2 regions of the Priestia sp. P1_B12_1 genome follow, and region 2 is predicted to be linked to the other one. Evidence: predicted binding sites of a transcription regulator. Region 2 holds the regulator's gene; the other holds the start of a gene.
What was found. The regulator LexA, encoded in region 2, represses DNA repair genes until DNA is damaged. The targets are predictions, from matches to a motif close to CGAACATATGTTCG.
Positions count from the first base shown of each region.

Region 1: the regulator LexA is predicted to act here: its motif matches at 6,267-6,280, upstream of recA (recombinase RecA).

Region 1 is NZ_JBFTZR010000010.1:18,225-28,632, reverse strand. Features, by position in the region: gene AC1D0Y_RS23685 (MBL fold metallo-hydrolase) at 4-663, shown strand; gene AC1D0Y_RS23680 (carbon-nitrogen family hydrolase) at 675-1,481, shown strand; gene AC1D0Y_RS23675 (hypothetical protein) at 1,854-2,447, shown strand; gene speG (spermidine N1-acetyltransferase) at 2,741-3,265, opposite strand; gene AC1D0Y_RS23665 (DUF1565 domain-containing protein) at 3,441-4,763, shown strand; gene recA (recombinase RecA) at 5,066-6,103, opposite strand; gene arsC (arsenate reductase (thioredoxin)) at 6,596-7,018, opposite strand; gene AC1D0Y_RS23650 (arsenic transporter) at 7,043-8,341, opposite strand; gene AC1D0Y_RS23645 (ArsR/SmtB family transcription factor) at 8,360-8,707, opposite strand; gene AC1D0Y_RS23640 (ArsR/SmtB family transcription factor) at 9,114-9,443, shown strand; gene AC1D0Y_RS23635 (ArsI/CadI family heavy metal resistance metalloenzyme) at 9,494-9,922, shown strand.
Region 2 is NZ_JBFTZR010000001.1:285,593-296,000, forward strand. Features, by position in the region: gene AC1D0Y_RS01555 (ABC transporter transmembrane domain-containing protein) at 1-1,514, opposite strand, end outside; gene AC1D0Y_RS01560 (YneF family protein) at 1,605-1,817, opposite strand; gene sirA (sporulation inhibitor of replication protein SirA) at 1,908-2,348, opposite strand; gene tkt (transketolase) at 2,498-4,504, opposite strand; gene AC1D0Y_RS01575 (DUF896 domain-containing protein) at 4,672-4,902, opposite strand; gene AC1D0Y_RS01580 (YneB family resolvase-like protein) at 4,972-5,640, opposite strand; gene yneA (cell division suppressor protein YneA) at 5,694-6,023, opposite strand; gene lexA (transcriptional repressor LexA) at 6,170-6,787, shown strand; gene AC1D0Y_RS01595 (magnesium transporter CorA family protein) at 6,999-8,444, shown strand; gene AC1D0Y_RS01600 (glycosyltransferase family 39 protein) at 8,661-10,166, shown strand; gene AC1D0Y_RS01605 (GtrA family protein) at 10,187-10,408, shown strand, end outside.

The DNA.
Region 1 (10,408 bases), on a different contig from region 2:
CAATTGGAATTTGTCCAAATTTCTAGACATATTTACAAACTTACTTACAAAACTGTTGTAGAAATTCCTGTCAAAATTAATACATGGTACGTGCTAGATGGTGAGAGTGTTCATATCATTGATACAGGAATGAAAGACTATGCACATACTCAGTTAAATATAGCAAAATCTTTAGGTATCCCCAAAAGTATTTTACTCACACATGGCCATTTAGATCACATTAATGGCGCCAAGTATTTAAGAGATAATTTAAATATTCCTATTTACGCCCACGAAGTTGAAGCGCCTTTTATCAATGGCGAAAAACCATATCCAAATAAGGCAGAAAAGGAAACAACAGGGGTGGAACATCAAGTTGAAAGTCTAAGTAACAACATCATTAAAAAGTTACCTTTAGATGTGTATTTAACACCTGGTCATACACCAGGACATGTGATATACCACCATAAAGATGACAATGTGCTGCTAACTGGAGACTTATTCTTTTCTAATGCTGAATCCTTACATCCGCCGATTCGAAAGTTTACAGTTGATATGGGTGAAAATATTAATAGCGGACGAATTATAGATGAAATTAAACCTTCTATTATTTCTTCATCACATGGCGAAGATGTCAAATACAACTGTGATTTATATCCTATTTATAAATTTATATATGAATAAGAGGGAGAAAAATGAAAATACAATTATTTCAAACAGAGATTATAGAAGGTGAAGTTAAGCAAAATGAAAAACGCATTGAGTCCTTATTTGAAGAAAAGCTGCATATAGATACTGAGATTGTTGTGATACCTGAAATGTGGAATACAGGTTATGATTTAAAAAATGTAGCAGAAAAAGCAGATATTGATTTAAAGAGAGCTTTTCCCTTTATTCAACGTTTAGCAATCAATCATCAAGTGAATATCATTGCAGGTTCAGTTTCAAATAAAAGAAATGAAAATATTTATAATACAGCCTTTGCTGTATCAAAAACGGGTAAGCTGCTCTATCAAAAAGATAAGATACATCTCGTGCCGATGTTGGATGAACATCATTATTTAACAGGGGGAGATGAAGTCCCAGATGTCTTTGAGATTAACAATATCAAAGCCAGTCAAATTATATGCTATGATTTACGTTTTCCAGAAATCACACGCTACCCAACGTCTCAAGGTGCAAAAGTCATATTCTACGTTGCACAATGGACTACCAGAAATATAGACCATTGGAGAACACTATTGAGGGCAAGAGCTATAGAAAATTGTGTTTATGTCATTGCATGTAACAGCGTGGGAAAAGTGAGTAATGAAAATCATGTCGGCAACACATACGCGGGGCATTCAATGGTCATTGATCCCAATGGAAACATCGTAGAAGAGGGGGAAGATCAAGAAGAGATTATAACAGCGGAAATTGATATACAGAAAGTTACAGAACAACAAACATACATTCCAATATTTGAAAGCCTGAGACCGGATGTTTATAAGCATGCAGAATAGAAATTTGTATATCATCTTAAATTTGGATGTTATCAGAATATCTTATGAAGGTTTACTAAAAAAAAGAGGCAGTTTCACCTGAAAATACTATATTTTTAAAAATTAACATATGTATAAAAGGTGCACTTCTTATACATTAGTTTCTCATCCACCTACTGAGAAAACGTTGATCAGTCAACAATGTATAAAAAGCTGCATACTCCGGAAAAAGGATCCTTGGAAGAACTATCCTTCGTCAAGGGTCCTTTTTTATAATGTTTTCTGGAAGAGTGATTGTGTTAACAAATTATGTATGAATTATACATACGCTTTTATAAGGGTTTTAATATATAATTAAGGTAAAAAAGAATTATTTTAGGAAGAGGAAAATGTGTGAAACGCAGTCGATTGTTGCTTTTATCGCTAATTAGTAGTTTGTTCGTTATTTTAGTGTCCTTGTTCCAGTGGGATCTGGCTGATATTATAACGGAATTTTTAATGTTACCTATTTGGTTATTTGTATATGCTTTCTTTATCATAATGACTATATGGACATTAATTCATCTTTTTAAAAAGAGAAAGTGGCAGCCGTTTCTTATTCAGCTCATTACTATCTCATTATGGTTTTCATTTCCATTCAATCAAGTCAACTTAGATCTCAACTTTAAAATCCATCAAGATAAGAGAGAAGAGGTTGCAACTAAAATAGAAAATGGTGTTATTAAACCTAATGTATCTGATAGTCCATCACTTATTCAATTACCTAAAAAGTATACTCAATTGTCTAAAGGTGGGGGCGACATCGCAGTAGAAACAAAAGGAAAGGCTAAATCAATTCTTTTCTTTACATACCGTGGGATGCTAGACAATTTTTCGGGATTTGTATATAACCCAAACGATAACAAACCTTCAAAAAGCGATTTTAACGGGGATTTTAAACAAATAAAAAAAGTACATAAAAACTGGTATTATGTATCTTCTTATTAAAAAGAACCTGCTGTTTTGATAGCAGGTCCTTCTTGTTACTTATTTCTTTTTTAACCTTTTAACAACTTTAAAAGCTAGGAATCCTATTAAACCAATAATTATTAAGAATAATAGCAATCCTGTTGGATTAAATGTACTCATAATACCATCCTTATGGTTTCTATAATTTACAATGTTATCATATTTAAATGGTTTGCACGTTTCTCCTTCAGGATTTTTTACTCCTATACTAGAAGCCCAATTTCATTCTTTCTTCTTTTTTAGGTGACCAGGACTCTTATACTAGTTCAACCTTAGTTTTTATTTTTGGTTTGTAAATATTCTTTTTGAAACATACACATTCTTATAGCATTATGATAGCTTCCATCAACAAAAAATTCATCTTTTAACTCACCTTCAATAGAGAAACCAACCTTCTTATAGATATGAATTGCTTTTTCATTTTCCTTGTCTACAATTAAGTAAAGTTTATGCATATTCAATACCGAAAAGGCATAATTCATTGCTAGGTTTGTGGCAACCATGGCGTAGCCATGACCTTGATACGCAGGGTCGATGATAATTTGAAACTCTGCTCTACGATGAATATAATCAATTTCGACTAATTCCACTAACCCAAGCATATCCCCCTCCTTTTCAAGGATGAAACGACGCTCACCTTGATCGTGAATATGTTTATCATATAAGTCCTGTAGCTCTACAAAAGCTTCATAAGGCTCTTCAAACCAATAAGACATAATGTTTGCATCATTATTGAGTTCATGGACAAATTTTAAATCTTCTCTTTCCAAAGGACGTAACTTAAGTTCCTTATTCATTTCTCAAACCTCCACATTCTAGCATTACTTTAGCACTTTCCTTTTTAAATGTAAAAATTGCTGTAGTTTTAAAAAATAATAAGATATAGTGCGATTATTTACATCCTTATGAAAAGAACCATAGTATAATTTAAAAATCTCGCAAGTGAAATTCATTAACTTTAAGGAGGATCTTATGAAAAAAGCAGTTGGTATTCTTCTTATTTTACTATGCTGTATAAACCAAAGGGTTGAGGCAGCTAATCAACCTTCAGCAGCTCCTATAATACATCATGAAATTTATGTTTCTCCTACAGGGGATGACAAAAACCTGGGTACTAAAAGCAAACCTTTTAGAACATTAAGAAAGGCAAGTGAAGTAGCTCAGCCCGGAACTACCGTTTACATCAGAGGCGGTATCTACTATGAACAATTAATTATTAGCCGTTCAGGTACTAAACAAAAGCCTATTATCTTCAGGAACTATAAAAGTGAAAAGCCTCTTATTAGTGGAGAAAAAATAAAAAGCCGTTCTACAGATGGAGGGCTAGTTAGCATAAAAAATAAGAGCTACATAACAATTCAAGGTTTGAATATAGGTCATTCGTCTACTTCTAAGGAACAAAATACACCATGTGGTATTTTAGTAGAAGGAAGTGGAAAGAACCTTCGAATTATTAATAATCATATTTTCGATATTAAGACTGCACATAAAAATGGAAACGCTCATGGAATAGCTTTTTATGGATCCAAAGCGCCGCGTTCGTTAGAAAACATTGAAATATCGCGAAACCTACTTGAAAACCTGACCTTAGGTTTTAGTGAAGCACTAACTCTAAATGGAAATGTTAAAGATTTTATCGTCAATGCCAATACAATTCGAAACGTTGATAATATTGGGATTGACGTAATTGGCTTTGAAAAAGTAGCTCCTATTGAGAAATATGATCGAGCTCGTGAAGGACTCATTAGTGAAAACCATATTTACAACGTCAGCAGTTATTCAAATCCTGCTTACAAACATGAATACTCCGCTGGGGGAATCTACGTAGACGGAGGAAAAGATGTTATTATTGAGCATAACGTTTCAAGTCATAACGATCTAGGAATAGAAATCGCAAGTGAACACTATGGTAAACAAACTAGCAATGTTCAAGTTATACGGAATATGATTTATAAGAATCGTTTTACAGGAATTTCAATTGGAGGCTATGATAAAAAACGTGGAGGGACGATAAATACTCTTATTGAACATAATATTTTATATGGAAATGATACGATGAACATGGATGGTGGCCAATTACTGATGCAATATCATGCAACTCATAACGCTATTAACAATAATGTTATGGTTTCAGTAAAATCTAATTTGCTTCTGGCCAATCTTCATTACTCAAATAAATATAATCAACTTAATCATAATGTGTACCTAAATAAAAGTAGAGATAAAGCGAATCGATGGATATGGAAGGGGAAAGAAATAGAAAGTTCTACTATCGTATCACCTAGGCTTTTTTAATGAAAATTTCTTTTTGGAAGATATTCTTTATTTAGTTGCTCGCTGGGATTCTATTTAAGGCCGAAAAATTATTCACTTCACTATCTGCTGGTTATACTTTTTATTTCATTGAAACAAAGAGAAAGGTGCGTTCATTGTAAATATACAAATGGATTGCAAGAAGATTCATGCTGGTTCTCTATATGAGTAGTGTTTATTTAGGTGCAAATCAATAGCCTTGACATAAAAACACCCCCATCATTAGAGTTTTTTTATCTAATAATGGGGTGCAGTTCAAGCCGTGGGAAAGGTGTTTTATGCCTTTATTGATTTTCGTTTTCGCTATCGTTATCTATAACATTATCGTTATTAATATTATCACCATATTTGAAATCAATAATTCTTTTTCTAATTTCTTCTCTAATTTCAGGGTTTTCTTTTAAGAAAATCTTAGCGTTTTCTCGTCCCTGTCCTAAACGCTCCTCATTATATGAAAACCAAGATCCAGACTTTTGAACAATATCTACTTCAGAACCGATATCCAAGATTTCTCCTTCTCTTGATATACCTTCTCCATACATAATATCTACTTCAGCAATGCGGAAAGGAGGCGCCATTTTATTTTTGACTACTTTAATTCTTGTTTTGTTACCAACTATGTCATTTCCTAGTTTAAGTTGTTCAGCACGGCGAACCTCAAGACGAACGGAAGAATAGAATTTTAGTGCTCTTCCACCTGGCGTTGTTTCCGGATTTCCAAACATAACGCCTACTTTCTCCCTGATTTGGTTGATGAAGATGGCAATGGTTTTGGACTTATTGATTGCTCCAGATAGTTTACGAAGAGCTTGAGACATCAAACGAGCTTGTAGACCTACGTGAGAATCTCCCATTTCTCCTTCAATTTCTTTTTGGGGAACTAATGCAGCTACTGAGTCAACAACAATAATATCTACAGCGCCACTTCTAACTAATGCTTCAGCAATTTCAAGTGCCTGTTCACCAGTATCTGGTTGAGATAACAGTAACTCATCAATATCTACACCTAGTTTTCTTGCATAAACTGGATCAAGTGCGTGTTCAGCATCAATAAAGGCAGCTCGGCCTCCATTTTTTTGTACTTCTGCAATTGCGTGTAAGGAAACGGTTGTTTTACCTGAACTTTCGGGCCCGTAAACTTCCATAATTCTTCCTTTGGGATAACCATTAATTCCAAGAGCTATATCTAAAGCTAATGAGCCTGAACTAGATGCCTCAACTTTTGTATGTGTGCCTTCGCCCATTTTAATAATTGATCCTGTACCGAATTGTTTTTCAATTTGTTTTAGAGCCATATCTAGTGCTGCTTTTTTATCATTCATAATTTGAAACCTCCGATTGTTATTACGTTTACAATAAACGCCAAGGTATTTCGATAAAGAATAAGAGTTGGCTCAAATATTTTTGCTCCGTGCGAGAAAATTTTGTGTTTAACTGTCTTAGTTTGCTCTGGTATTCCTTTATTCATCTCTAAACCCTTAGTGTCGAACAAATGTTCCTGTTGTGTAATCATACAATAAACGCATCTAATTGTAAAGGCGAAAGTTTTTCTACAAACTAGCTAAAAGAATATCTTATATTTATAAAAAGTAAGTTTATACTTTAGCATTTACTTATCAAATGATAGAAATTAGGGGAAAGGTAGCTTTTTATATAAGTAGAATCGATTACCATCTACATTTTTAAATTTGGGTATATATGAATCTATAAATCTGGTTAGACTAATAAACGCATTCCGGATATTCCTAGTTACTATAAAACAGATTTCAGGAAGAAATAAAGCAGTCTATACAAATAGACTGCTTCTTGATTAATTATGTACCTGTTTCAGCAAAACGTTGAATACGTTCAGCAATTTCATCACGTACACGCTGGAAAAACGCCCATTTTTCTTCTTCTGTTCCTTCAGCTTTTGCTGGGTCATCAAATCCCCAGTGTTCACGTTTCACATGGGGAGGCGTTACTGGGCAGTGATCTGCTGCATGGCCACATAATGTAACGACCAAATCCGCATTATTTAAAATTTCAGGGTTAATGACATCAGATGTTTGGTTTGAGATATCAACACCAGCTTCTTTCATTGCTTTTACGGCGTTAGGATTTAATCCATGAGCTTCTAACCCTGCACTGCGTACATGCCATTCATCATTATTTAGATATTTTTTTGCCCATCCTTCAGCCATTTGGCTACGGCAAGAGTTACCTGTACATAAGAAATAAAGTGTTTTTTTAGACATGTGTAAAATCTCCTTTATGATGTGTTAAGAAATAATTGATAACCAAATATATAAACCAACAAGCGTAATAAACAATGTTGGGATGGTTAAGATAATACCTGTTTTAAAATAGGTTCCCCAAGAAATCTTAACTCCTTTTGTCGAAAGAACGTGGAGCCATAAGAGAGTGGCTAGAGAGCCAATAGGTGTAATTTTTGGTCCTAAGTCCGAACCAATGACGTTTGCATAAATCAAGGCCTCTTTAATTGTACCTGTTGCAGAAGTTGCATCAATGGCCAAAGCATCAATCATCACGGTTGGCATGTTGTTCATAATCGATGAAAGTATGGCTGCAATGAATCCCATGCCAATGGTTGCGGCAAACAATCCATGGTCAGCGGTTGCTTGGATGAGGCTTGCTAATACTTCAGTTAGCCCTACATTACGTAATCCATAGACAACAACATACATACCAATCGAAAAGAAAACAATCGCCCACGGAGCTCCTGCTAACACTTTTTTAGTGTGAACAGCGGGACTCTTTCTTGCTATTCCTAGGAATAAAACCGCAATAATACCTGCGATAATAGAAACAGGAATATCGAAAAACTCACCAATAAAGTAACCAAGGACTAAAATGAATAAAACGATTCCTGATAAACGGAACATTTTCTTATCTTTAATGGCTTCAACCGGTTTCTGTAAATCATCTAGATTGTATTTCTTAGGGATGCTTTTACGAAAGTACAAATATAAGACAACAATACTTGCCAAAAGTGAGAACAGATCTGGCACAATCATACGTGATGCAAATTCAGAAAAGCGAATACCAAAGAAATCAGCTGATACAATGTTGACCAAGTTACTTACTACAAGAGGTAACGATGTTGTATCTGCAATGAATCCACTAGCGATAATAAAAGGGAAGACCATTTTATCTTCAAATTTAAGTGCTCGTACCATGGCAAGTACAATAGGTGTTAGAATTAAGGCTGCTCCATCGTTTGCGAATAATGCTGCTACTACAGCTCCAAGGAGGGATACATAAACGAACATGCGAACGCCATTGCCTCCTGCAGTACGCGCCATATGTAAAGCTGCCCACTCGAAAAATCCAATTTCATCTAAAATTAAGGAAATAATAATAACTGCAATAAACGTTAATGTTGCATTCCATACAATTTGAGTTACATCCAGCACGTCATGGAAATCAACCACACCTGCTAAAAGAGCTAATACTGCGCCTCCACATGCTGACCAACCAATAGACAAGTTCTTTGGCTGCCAAATGACAAAAATCAATGTCACTAAGAAGATGAGGGAGGCTACTATAACTGATATCACTTTACAGACCTCCTATTATTAGCAACAATTAATACGTAAACCTTGCTTTTCTAGTTCTTTTAATCGTTCATCTTCGCTTGGTAAAGAATCGAGTATATCAAGGACAAACTGATAATAGCTGTTTTCTTTATTTAAGGAATAGAAGATCCAATGTCCTTTTCGTCTTTCACTTACGAGTTCGATAGCTCTTAACTTCCGCAAGTGTTGGCTAATAGCCGGTTGACTTGCTTTATAAATTTCAACTAGCTCACAAACACAGCACTCGTTATTTTGGAGCAGCTTCATCATTGACAATCTTGTCTTATCTCCAAGCAGCTTCAGTATCTGTACTGCTTTTTCCACTTCTACCTGCGCTTTTACATCCATTATGACTCGCCTCCTTATTTTCAAATATAATTATATAAGTATTTTATTATATATTCAACAGAAATATACACTTTAAAAATTAATCAAAAAAAGTTGATTAATTCCTTGATTTATCTAAATTTTCCAGATATGATGAATACATCAAAAAAATTGATTTATGAAAGTGAGGATGAAAGCAGTGAGAGTCAACAACTCTGGAAACTTATCTGTTACGTACTTTCGAGCCTATTTTCATTTAGTTATGAACACCCAAGGGATGGACCAGAAGGAAGCATAAAACTTAATCTTTCAGCGTTTTTTTCATCAAGATCCTATGGTAAGAGGGGAAACTACATATAGTAACTTTAAAAAAGCTGCCGAAAGCTTCGATCATTAAATCAAAAAAAGTTGATGAAGGAGAATGACAATGGAAACAGTTAAGGAAGGAAAGCACCCATTTAAACAGTACGAACAAAAATTTAAAGCACTTGCTGATCAAAAGAGATTAGAAATTATGTATGAGCTCTGCCAGCGAGGACAGACATGCGTATGTGATCTAACTGAATGCTTTGGAATGTCTCAATCTAAACTTTCCTATCATTTAAAGATTTTATTAGAAGCAAACCTTATCACAAAAGAAACGAAAGGGACATGGAGCTATTATGATTTAAATGATAAAGAGGTAAATCACCTGTTATCTGAGGAGCTTTGCTGCTTGTTTAGAAAAGATACAAGTAAAAGCGGCTCATGCTCGTAATTTACTACATTCAAAATAATATTGTTTATCATGCGGAGGAGGAAGTATAAATGAAATATGTTCATGTAGGAATTAATGTAACAAATCTAGAGGCGTCCATTGAATTTTATCAAAAGGTATTTGGCGTTCAACCTGTAAAAACGAAAGTAGATTACGCTAAATTCTTATTAGATGAGCCAGGATTAAATTTCACTTTAAACGTACGAGACGAAGTAAAGGGTAATCAAGTAAATCATTTCGGATTCCAAATAGAGACGCCTGAAGAAATCCATTCCCATAAATCACGATTAGAAAAAGAGGGCTTCTTTGCTCGTGAAGAGATGGATACGACTTGCTGCTATGCTGTGCAAGATAAGTTTTGGGTAACAGATCCGGACGGAAACGAATGGGAATTCTTTTATACGAAATCTGATAGTGAAGTTCACAAGAACAGCGATGGGCCAAATGAAAAGCTACCTGTAACTAATGCTTGTTGTTAATCATTAGTTAACATAAAACCATTTATCGGTAAAAATAAAAAGCAGACCTTTAATTAAAGATCTGCTTCTTTTCTTTAACAAAAACTAAATATGTTCCCACTAAAAACATGATGTCCAAGCCTATAAACATTAACCAGTACGTTAAAGGGAAACTATAGGAAACTTTCATAACTCCAGTATTTCTATCTAATATTCTAACAGTATAAGGAGTATATGCTGTCTTAATAGTTAAGTACGTTGATAAAGCTTGAGCAATAAGAACTATCCCTATTGCACATTTCATTATATTTCCTTCAGACTCATACATGTTTCTGTGTACAGTTTAACACAAAGGGGTTTACTTAATATGCTAGTTACCATAATCACTCTTTCAGGAACATATGAAAAAGAGAACCTTTATGGGAATAAGGGTTCTAACAGAGTCATTTTTATAAAATATAGACATGTTTATACGTCCCTTATGTATCAATGTTTCTCTCTAGGCTA
Region 2 (10,408 bases):
TCTACCGCTGATAGCGAGTCGTCTAAAATTAAAAGCTCAGGATCTAATAGAAGAGCTCTTGCAATCGAGATACGCTGTTTTTGTCCACCCGATAACGAAACGCCTTTTTCGCCTACTATTGTTTGATAGCCATCTGTAAAATCAAGGATGTCTCTATGTACATTGGCAACTTTAGCCGCTTCTTCAATCTCTTGCTTGCTTGCTTCTCTTTTTCCAAAAGCGATATTATCAGCAACTGTTGTTGAAAACAAAAAGTGATCTTGAGGAACATATCCAAGGCTTTTGTACAATGAATCAAAAGCATAGTCTTTAATATCTTTTCCTCCCCATAAAACAGCTCCGTCTCTTACATCAAATTCACGAAGCAGCAGCTTTAAAAGCGTGGTTTTCCCAGCACCCGTCTTTCCGACAATACCTAACGTTTGACCGCGAGAAAGTGTAAAATAAATTTCGTTTAACGTATATTCGTCTTCTTTACCATACGAAAACCTATGAATAACAGCTTCAATATTTCCTGTTGGCATTTCAACACTAGGATATGCTGCTTCTTCAATCGAATTTTCTTCTTTTAATAAAGAAAATACCCTGTCATATGATGCTCTTCCACGTTCCATAATGTTAAATAGCCAGCCAAACGCGAGCATCGGCCAAATAAGAAGGCCTAAATAAGTTGTAAAGGTAACAAGCTGCCCCAGTGTTAACTCTTCACTAATAACCATCTTGCTGCCAAAAATAAGAGCAAGTAAAAAAGAAAGTGCTACAATAATCGAAATGGTCGGATCAAACAATGCATCTATTCGGGCTACTTTCATGTTCTTTTGGACAACATCTGCAGACTTGATGCGAAATTCTTCGACATCAGCTGCTTCTTCCCCAAACGTCTTAATGACTTTAATCCCGCTAATGCTTTCTTGAACCTTATCATTTAAAGTAGAAAATGCTGCTTGTGCGTGATGAAACCGCGCATGAAGCAATGTACCATAGTAACTTGTTAAAACGGCCATAAGCGGCATAGGAATAAGGCAAATAAGCGTTAATTTCCAGCTGATTGTGAGGGCCATTGTGCATAGAACAAGCCCTCCTGTGACAATGGAATCCACGAGTGTCAAAACGCCCGAACCTGCAGTTTGTTGAATAGCTTGAATATCGTTTGTTGCATGGGCCATCAAATCCCCAATTCGCCGCCTTTGATAAAAGGCCTGATTCATCTTGGTAAAATGAGTGTAGAGGGTATTTCTCAGCTGCTTGGCTAGTTTAACAGATGAACCAAATATCATAATACGCCATATGTATCTTGTGAAATAGGCCACAACAGCAGCTCCTAGCAAAATGCCAACCATCTGCATTAAGCGCTTTCCATTCAGCGTCCCTTCTTTAATGCCATCTACCGTTAAACCAATAATTTTAGGCGGGAGAAGTTCTAATGCTGCGACAATAATGAGCAGCGCTACCCCCGTTATGTAAGACTTTTTTTCCTGTTTGAAAAACCACCATAACTCTCGAAAAATTTTCATCGTATCCCCCTAGCCCCACAACCATTTTCTTATCTCTATCTTAAAACAAAAGACACCCTTCTGAATAGAGAGTGTCTGTCCAATTAACCATTATTTAATTTGGCCGTTCATTGCTTTCATCATTTGGTTAATTTTTTTCTGCGATGGTTTCATGCCCATTTGCATCATCATCATTTTTAACATTTGTTCATTAATTGGTGGATTTTTCTTCAGATAGCTCATCATATATTTACGAGCAATGAAAAATCCTAGCGCTATCCCAACAATTAATGCTAGAACACCAACTAGAATATACATTCCCATGGTATTACTTCCTCCTTCGTGTTGTCTAACTTACAGTGTACTAGACCATACGCTATTATACAATATTTCCGTTCCAATTTCCTTAAATAATTACACAAATTTTCTTGTTTTCACAGGCCTCAGCCAGCCGTATTCATCCGTTCCATAATTCACTGCTAAAAAACAAGGATCTAGCTTGCGTAATACTTCAAAAAAAGCTGTCTCAGCATCAACATTGCCATCTCCTTCAATTGTTATACAGCGATTCGTTAATTTTATAGATGCTCGACTTTTTTTATGAGGATATTCCAGCACAAACGTCTCTTGATGAGTAAAAAAATGAGGATAATGAGAAAACGCCTGAAGCAATTCTCGTTGAATAAATGAAATGGGCAGTTGGCGAGTAATGTAATGAACTTGTTTTTGTAAGTGCGTTTCCTGCAAGTGACGTTTCATTCTATATTCAATCAGCAGCTGATAAATGAGCTTTTCTCTTCGAAAATAGGATGATGCAACTTCTTCCTCCATTAAATATACTTCATACGTTCTCACGATTCATCCTCCCTTTCGGCTCGTTCTTTTTTGTACCATTATACCGAATGGTGTACGCAATGCTTGTCTATCGATGAAAAAATTCCTTTGTTTTTTTGTCGAAAAAAAAGAGCAGACCACAGGAGTCTGCTCTTTCTTATGAAAAAGAATTATGCATTAAGCAAGCTTTTCACTTTTGCTACTACATTTTCAACTGTAAAACCAAATTCTTTCATGATTGTTTCACCAGGAGCAGATGCACCGAAGTGATTAATACCAAGAACTTGTCCCTCGTCTCCAACATAGCGTTCCCAGCCAAGTGTAGAAGCCATTTCAATACCTAAACGTTTTTTCACTGATTTAGGGATAACACTTTCTTTGTACTCAGCAGATTGCTCTTCGAAACGATCCCATGCAGGCATACTTACTACAGATACGTCAATGCCTTCTGCAGCTAATGCTTTTTGTGCTTCTACTGCTAGGCTTACTTCAGAGCCTGTTGCAAGTATTAATGCATCCGCTTGGTCTTTACCAGCTTTAGATACAACGTACGCACCTTTAGACACGCCTTCGTATGCATTTTCTTTTGTACCTTCAAGCGTTGGCAAGTTTTGACGAGTCAATACAAGCGCCGTTGGGCGGTCAGTTGACTCTAATGCTAAGCGCCATGCAGCAGCTGTTTCATTTGCATCTGCAGGACGAACCACTGAAAGACCTGGCATTGCACGAAGTGATGGCAATTGTTCAATTGGCTCATGTGTTGGGCCGTCTTCTCCAACTGCGATACTATCATGTGTGAATACATATGTTACAGGAAGCTTCATTAAAGCTGCTAAGCGAATTGCTGGGCGAAGATAATCAGAGAATACAAAGAATGTTCCTCCAAATACTTTTACACCGCCGTGTAGAGCCATACCGTTTAATGCAGCTCCCATTGCAAATTCACGTACACCGAACCAGATATTACGTCCGCTGTAATCAGCTGCAGTGAAGTCTTCTGAACCTTTAATCATTGTTTTATTTGAGCCAGCTAAGTCAGCTGAACCGCCGAAGAATTGAGGTACAGCTTGTGCTACTGCGTTTAATACTTCTCCAGAAGAAGCACGGCTAGCTAAGCTTGAACCCGTTTCGTATGCTGGAAGCGTTTCTTCCCAGCCTTCCGGTAACTTTCCTTCTACTGCTAGTTCAAATTGACGACCTAGTTCAGGATATTTTTCTTTATACTGTGCAAATACATCGTTCCATTCGTTTTCTTTCTTTTGGCCATCTTCAGCAATTGTAGCTTTGAAGTGAGCATACACTTCTTCTGGCACATAGAAATCTTCTTCAAATGTCCATGCATAAGCTTCTTTTGTTAATTTTGTTTCATCGGAACCTAATGGAGAACCGTGCACGCCAGAAGTACCCGCGTGGTTTGGAGAACCAAATCCGATTGTTGTTTTTACTTCAATTAGCGTTGGGCGTGTTAAATCGCCTTTTGCTTCTTCAATTGCGTTTGCAATCGCTGTCAAGTCATTGCCGTCTTCAACGCGGATTACTTGCCATCCGTAAGCTTTGAAACGATCTTCTACGTTCTCAGAGAACGAGCGATCTAAATCTCCGTCTAAAGAAATATCATTTGAATCGTATAAAACAACTAAACGTCCTAATTTTAAGTGTGCCGCTAATGAAGCTGCTTCAGCAGATACACCTTCCATTAAGTCTCCGTCACCACAGATACCATACGTAAAGTGGTCTACAATTTCTAAACCTTCTTTGTTGTATGTTTCAGCTAAATGACGTTCTGCCATTGCTTTACCAACAGCCATTGCAATACCTTGTCCTAGTGGACCAGTTGTTGCATCAACACCTGCTGTATGACCGAACTCTGGATGACCTGGTGTTTTACTTCCCCATTGACGGAAGTTTTTAAGGTCTTCAATTGATAAGTCATATCCAGCTAAATGAAGCAAGCTGTATAATAGTGCCGATCCGTGTCCTGCTGATAATACAAAGCGGTCACGGTTGAACCAGTTTGGATTCTTTGGATTGATGTTCATGAATTTTGTCCACAATGTATATGCCATTGGAGCAGCTCCCATTGGCATACCTGGGTGACCTGAATTTGCTTTTTCAATCGCATCGATTGATAAAGTACGAATTGTTGCAATCGAAAGATCTTCAATACGTTGTGTCATACTCTTCATTCCTTTCAAAACTATGTACATATGTTATCATACTAATGATTTGCTTATTTGTACAATACTTGAACCAAAAAAATTTCCACTTTTACAGTTTTTGTGCCCCTTATTAAAAATATACAAAAAACTAGAGGGAACACTCCCTCTAGTTTTACTAGAACGTCTTAGTGAAGACGCTTCTTTTTACTCTCTTTTAACTTCTTAGGCGTAACATCTTTACCTTCTTCGTCCACAACTTTAATCGTATGAAGGTGATTTGTCATAGATTGTCGGAAAACTTTTAAATATTCCTGACGTAGCTCTTGCTGTTCTTTCGCTTCAGATTCTGTCAGACCTTCAGCCTTTGCCTTTTTTGAAAGAGCATTAATACGAGCAAGTTTATCTTTTGATAGCATATAAAACCTATCTCCTTATAATCAATAATTAAAATTACCGAACCGCTTCGGCAACATGTAGTCATCTTACTAAATCTCTTTCGTTTTATCAAGAGATTGAGCACTCTCTTGGTACTCTTGATAGCGGCGATGTACCGTCGCTTTTGAAATATTATAGCCAAAACCCTTTAGCGTAACTGAAATTTCAGCAAAGGTTAAGCCGTTATGACGAAGGCGGACAATTTCTTCAATAGGCGCTTCTTTTTTTTCCCTTCCCGAGTTAACTCCTTGATTTTTTAAATTTTTCTGCGGACGATAACCGTTTTCTACGGCTCTTTTCATTCCTCTTCTAATTTTAGCATTATGTAATTTCCGCTGATGCTCTTCCACTAAGCTAATAATATCTAACACCATTGAATCAGATTCTGAAAGCTGAAGCTGACCTTGATGACTAATCGTATAGATGGTAGCATTTTCTTTATGAAAAGCATGAAGCAGCGCAATTCGGGCATTTCCTCTGCCTAATCGTGTTTCGTCTTGAATAAGCAGCACAGAGATCTTCTCTTCTTTCATTGTATGAAGAACATCCAAAATACCCTCTCTGTCTACGTCATATCCGCTTGCTTTTTCCATCACGACTTTTTTTACGTCTAGATGGTGAAGACCAGCAAGCTTTTTTAATTCTTCTTGCTGGCGCTGTAAAGATGTTTCTTGGGTTTTTTTATCCGTACTGACACGGCAATAAATAATGGCGTCCACTTTTATCACGACCTTTTCGGCTTCTAACAATATTCAGGAACGGCCGTTACACACTACTGTTCAATTGCCACTTGATTATGTAACTCTTGTTTTAAAACAGGAATATATAATTTATCTCCAGGAGATAAAGACTGGGCAGTGTCTGAGTTTAAATCATTGACGTCTTCAACCCATTTAACAAATTCATTGGTGGTCAAATGGTGGTGATTATGATACTTGTTGGACAAGTCCCAAAGCGTATCTCCTTTTGTAATAGTAACCGTTGAATATTTGTCTAAATCTACTTTATCCGCTCCTAAAACCAGCGTCAATACATATGTAAGTGCAGCGATTGCTGCAAAAAAAATAGCGTAATGTTTCATAGAATGTAAGAATTGTTGCATATTATGATCCCCCTATCAGAATATATGTTCTTATTTTATTGAGAACATTTGTTTCTGTCAATGGAATTCTTCGAACTTATGTTTGTATATTGACACATCACGTGGTATAATTCACCTAAAGAATAGCTAAAATCGAGGTGAAAAATATGAAGCTATCAAAACGTCAACAAGACATACTAGATTTTATTAAGCACGAAGTAAAATTAAAAGGTTATCCGCCTTCTGTTCGCGAGATTGGGGAAGCGGTAGGATTAGCCTCTAGCTCCACTGTACACGGGCATTTAGCTCGTTTAGAAAGCAAAGGGTTAATTCGCAGAGATCCAACAAAACCAAGAGCAATCGAAGTTCTTCAACTAGATGAAGTAAACATCCCTAAAAGCAATGTCATTAATGTTCCTGTTATCGGTAAAGTAACAGCGGGTCTTCCTATAACAGCCGTTGAAAATGTGGAAGAATATTTCCCTCTTCCAGATAAATTCGTTTCTCCAGATGATCATGTATTTATGCTTGAAATTATGGGAGAAAGTATGATTGAAGCAGGTATTCTAGATGGCGATATGGTAATCGTACGTCAGCAGCAAACAGCTAATAATGGAGATATTGTGGTCGCTATGACCGAGGACAACGAAGCAACGGTAAAACGTTTCTTTAAAGAAGAAAATTTCGTTCGTTTACAGCCTGAAAATTCAACGATGGCGCCTATTATTCTTCGCCACGTAACGATTTTAGGAAAAGTAACTGGTGTATATCGCACGATTCACTAATCAGACACTGTATGTAAAACCAACTAATCATGATGTTAGTTGGTTTTTTTACGTTTGTTTTCTAAAAAAATTGGCATATTATAAATGATACGTTGAATCACCGCAGGCAGGTAGAACGGTTTTTGTAAAGCTTGTTTCACCTTTTACTTTCTATCTGCATTTCCTCGACTCTTACAAGGAAATACAACCGACCATAAGAAGGATGTAGTTTATGACCAATACACCAAGGAAAACAGAACCATTTCAAACCATCGTACCTACCAAAGCAATGAACATGTTTCTTTTTCCTTTTTCCTTTGACCGAAAAAATAAAGAGCAGCTTGTTCATGCACTAAAAGAAAATTTGTTCGAATTTTTTTCCATTCAAAAAAAACATTTAGAAAAAGAATACTACGGAGAACAGTATTACGTATCTCATGATAGCCTGGATCAATATTTTCTTCCTTACATTGAATGCATTCTATTCCCTGACTCGTGCGAAAAAGAAGGGTTGCTTCGATTTTCCAAAAAAATAGACCATACTATTACGTTACACACTTCCTCCACCACCGTGTCTAGCAACGTGCTGTCTGTGGATGTTTTTTTATGTCCTTTTGAAATTGGCGTCATGACCATTCGCACTGAGATGAGCCATAATCATTACACCTATGATGATATTTTAGAATTCATGAATCATTTTCGTGTACTAGAACCGAAGCTTGCTGAAGAGCATGGATCCACCATTACCTATGAACATCATCGCTATAGCAAAGTGCAAGATTATATTTTTTCACAGCTTGCGCCATTTTTGAACGAACACATCAAGAAAGAAGCCACGCGTGAACAGCACGTTGGGAGCCTTCCTTATTTTATCGATGAACGGATGTTTGTGTTAAGTTATGTAACGGTAAATCAAGAGCAAGAAATTAATTCCACAACTTTATTTCGTACTGGGCAGCTAAATAGCTATACGCCTGACGGGAAAGCGTTTATTTCTGCACACAATCATGAGTATATTAAAACGTATAATACTAAACACGTGTATGAAAGGTGGGCTCCTGAAACCTATTACGTCATAACAGACCATGTGTTTTCGTGTATTTCTAAATCGACAGACTCTAAAACGGATCAGCTTTTGATGAATCATCTATTTGGCCAGCATTACTATAATTTATTTTTACATTTTTTCTATAAAATCGTGTTGCTAAAATTATCTTATGAATATTCGCAGCTCACGTTTCATAAAAATTCAGAGGGCATTGAACGACTAATCCGCTCTATTACCGTGTTTTCAGGTAAATATTTATTTTTAGAAATTAGCTCTCGCACAGAAGGTCAAGAGTTTTCTGAGCTCTTTAAAAAAATCTTTCATATCAATTCTCTTTATCAAGAAGTCAAAGAAACCCTTGGTACTTTGTACCAAAATCAAGAGAAAATCGCAGCCAAACGTCACAATTACTTATTATTAATTTTAACGATTTATACGGTTCTTTCCGGTATTTACGGAATGAATTTAGTTATTAGCAAACTAAAGGGAAACATCAATTGGGATAGCATGAAGCAGTTTTCTATCTTTGAATATATCGCTTTAATAGTAGCTCTGTCAGGAATTCTGATCAGCATTAGTCTCGGAGTGAGTTCCCTATGGAATTTATTAAAAGATCGGTTTAAAACATAAAAGCTGTTCGCATACGTATGGATGCAAACAGCTTTTTCTATTACAAAATCGTTTTCCTACTCGGCTTACCCTTTTATCAAACGTTATGCCGCTGTCGTAATTTCAGAACAATCTAACATTATACTCTATAAGAAAAATATATACAAAATAATAAAATATGGTATCATAGGGTAGGAATTTTGTACCTTATCTTTGAAATAATTTGCAGGAGGTAATATGCTTAAATCATTTTTATCCAAAAGCCTGATCTTTTTATGTGTCATTATTCTTACATGGTCTCTATGGGGCAGTTATAATGCGATGACAAATTCATTGGAATTAAAGGGCTTGGCTTTAAGTAATTCATTTATTATTGAAGGAATCTTTATCACTTTCCTTGTCATTTTTCTAATAGCTATTGCAAGTAGATACATGAACAAAACTGTTTTTTTTATTTCACTGATCGTTTTGACCTTAGGTATTCGACTAGCATGGATGCTTTCTGTTCAAACGCCTGTAAAATCTGACTTTCTTGTCATGTTAGATGCCGCGCGTAATATCGCAAAAGGAAATTATGAATTTAACCAAAGCGTTTATTTTACTACATGGGTATATCAGCTAGGCTTTTCATTCTATGAATCTGTTATTATTCGCTGTTTTGGAGATAATATTTTCATATTAAAATTGTTAAATATTTTTTATTCCACTGGAACCGTTATTTTTATTTATTTAATTGGCGCGAAAGTATTTAACGAACTTGCTGGGAGAATGGCAGCTTTTCTATATGCGTTCTACATTCCGAACATTCTCTATAGCTCAGTGTTAACTAATCAGCATTTAGCTACTTTTTTATTTTATGCAGCTTTTTACCTTATTATAAAAAGATTTGCTCATAACAAGTTTAGCTGGCTTTATATTGGCCTTCTATTGTCGTTAGGAAATTTAATGCGTCCTCTAGGACCCATTATTATCGTCGCTGTTTTCATTTATTTCATCTTGCAAATTCTTCAACCTTACATTAAAACGAAGAATGCTGCTGAGTTAAAAGCTCGTCGAAAGAAAATAGGAAAAAAACTCGTAGGCATACTGGCTACTTTTTTTATTGCAAATGCGCTGATCAACTATTCTTTTGTAGCTAGCGGCATTTCTAAATATCCTTTAAGTAACAGAGATCCTTTATGGAAATTCGTCATTGGCTTTAATTACGAAACAAGCGGTTCCTATTCTTCAGAGGATGCTAGTCGTTTTATGGGTATGCCAATTGGAGAAAAACGAGCTGAAGCAGAAAAAGAGGTAATTAAAGAACGGGTAGCAGATAAAGAGCAGCTTTTAGATCTCTTTCACATTAAATTCCTAAATATGTGGGGAGGAACGGATGCATCTACATTTTGGAGCATTTCATTAACTCCTCAAGAAGATGTACCTTTTAATAAAGAGAAATTAATTAGTGCTGCTCAAAGTTATGAAAGAATCATTTACGTTTCAACTACTATTCTTTCCATTATTGGCCTTATATGTTTATTCGTGAGGAAGCAGGATAAATATCCATATACACTGTTTTTATTACTAATCATAGGATACGTTCTTATTCACTTGCTTATTGAAATTCAAACTCGCTATCGATTCTTTATTTTTCCAAGCTTTATGCTGCTCGAAGGATTTGGTATTTCAGTGATTCTATCCTATTTAATAGTACGATTTACTAAAAATAAGCCCAAGACAAAATGTGAAGAGATAAATTAAATGGAAGGGATTATACAACCGTGATAAAATTCCTGAAATTCGGTTTTGTAGGTATAATGAATACCCTGCTCACTATTATCAGTTACTTAGCACTCATTCATTTTGATATGAATTATATATTGGCTAACGTACTATCTTATTTTATTGGCGTTATAAACAGCTACTATTGGAACAAATCGTGGGTGTTTCAAGCAACTGTACATAAATGGATGCTAGCTCAATTTTTCATCGTAAACCTTATT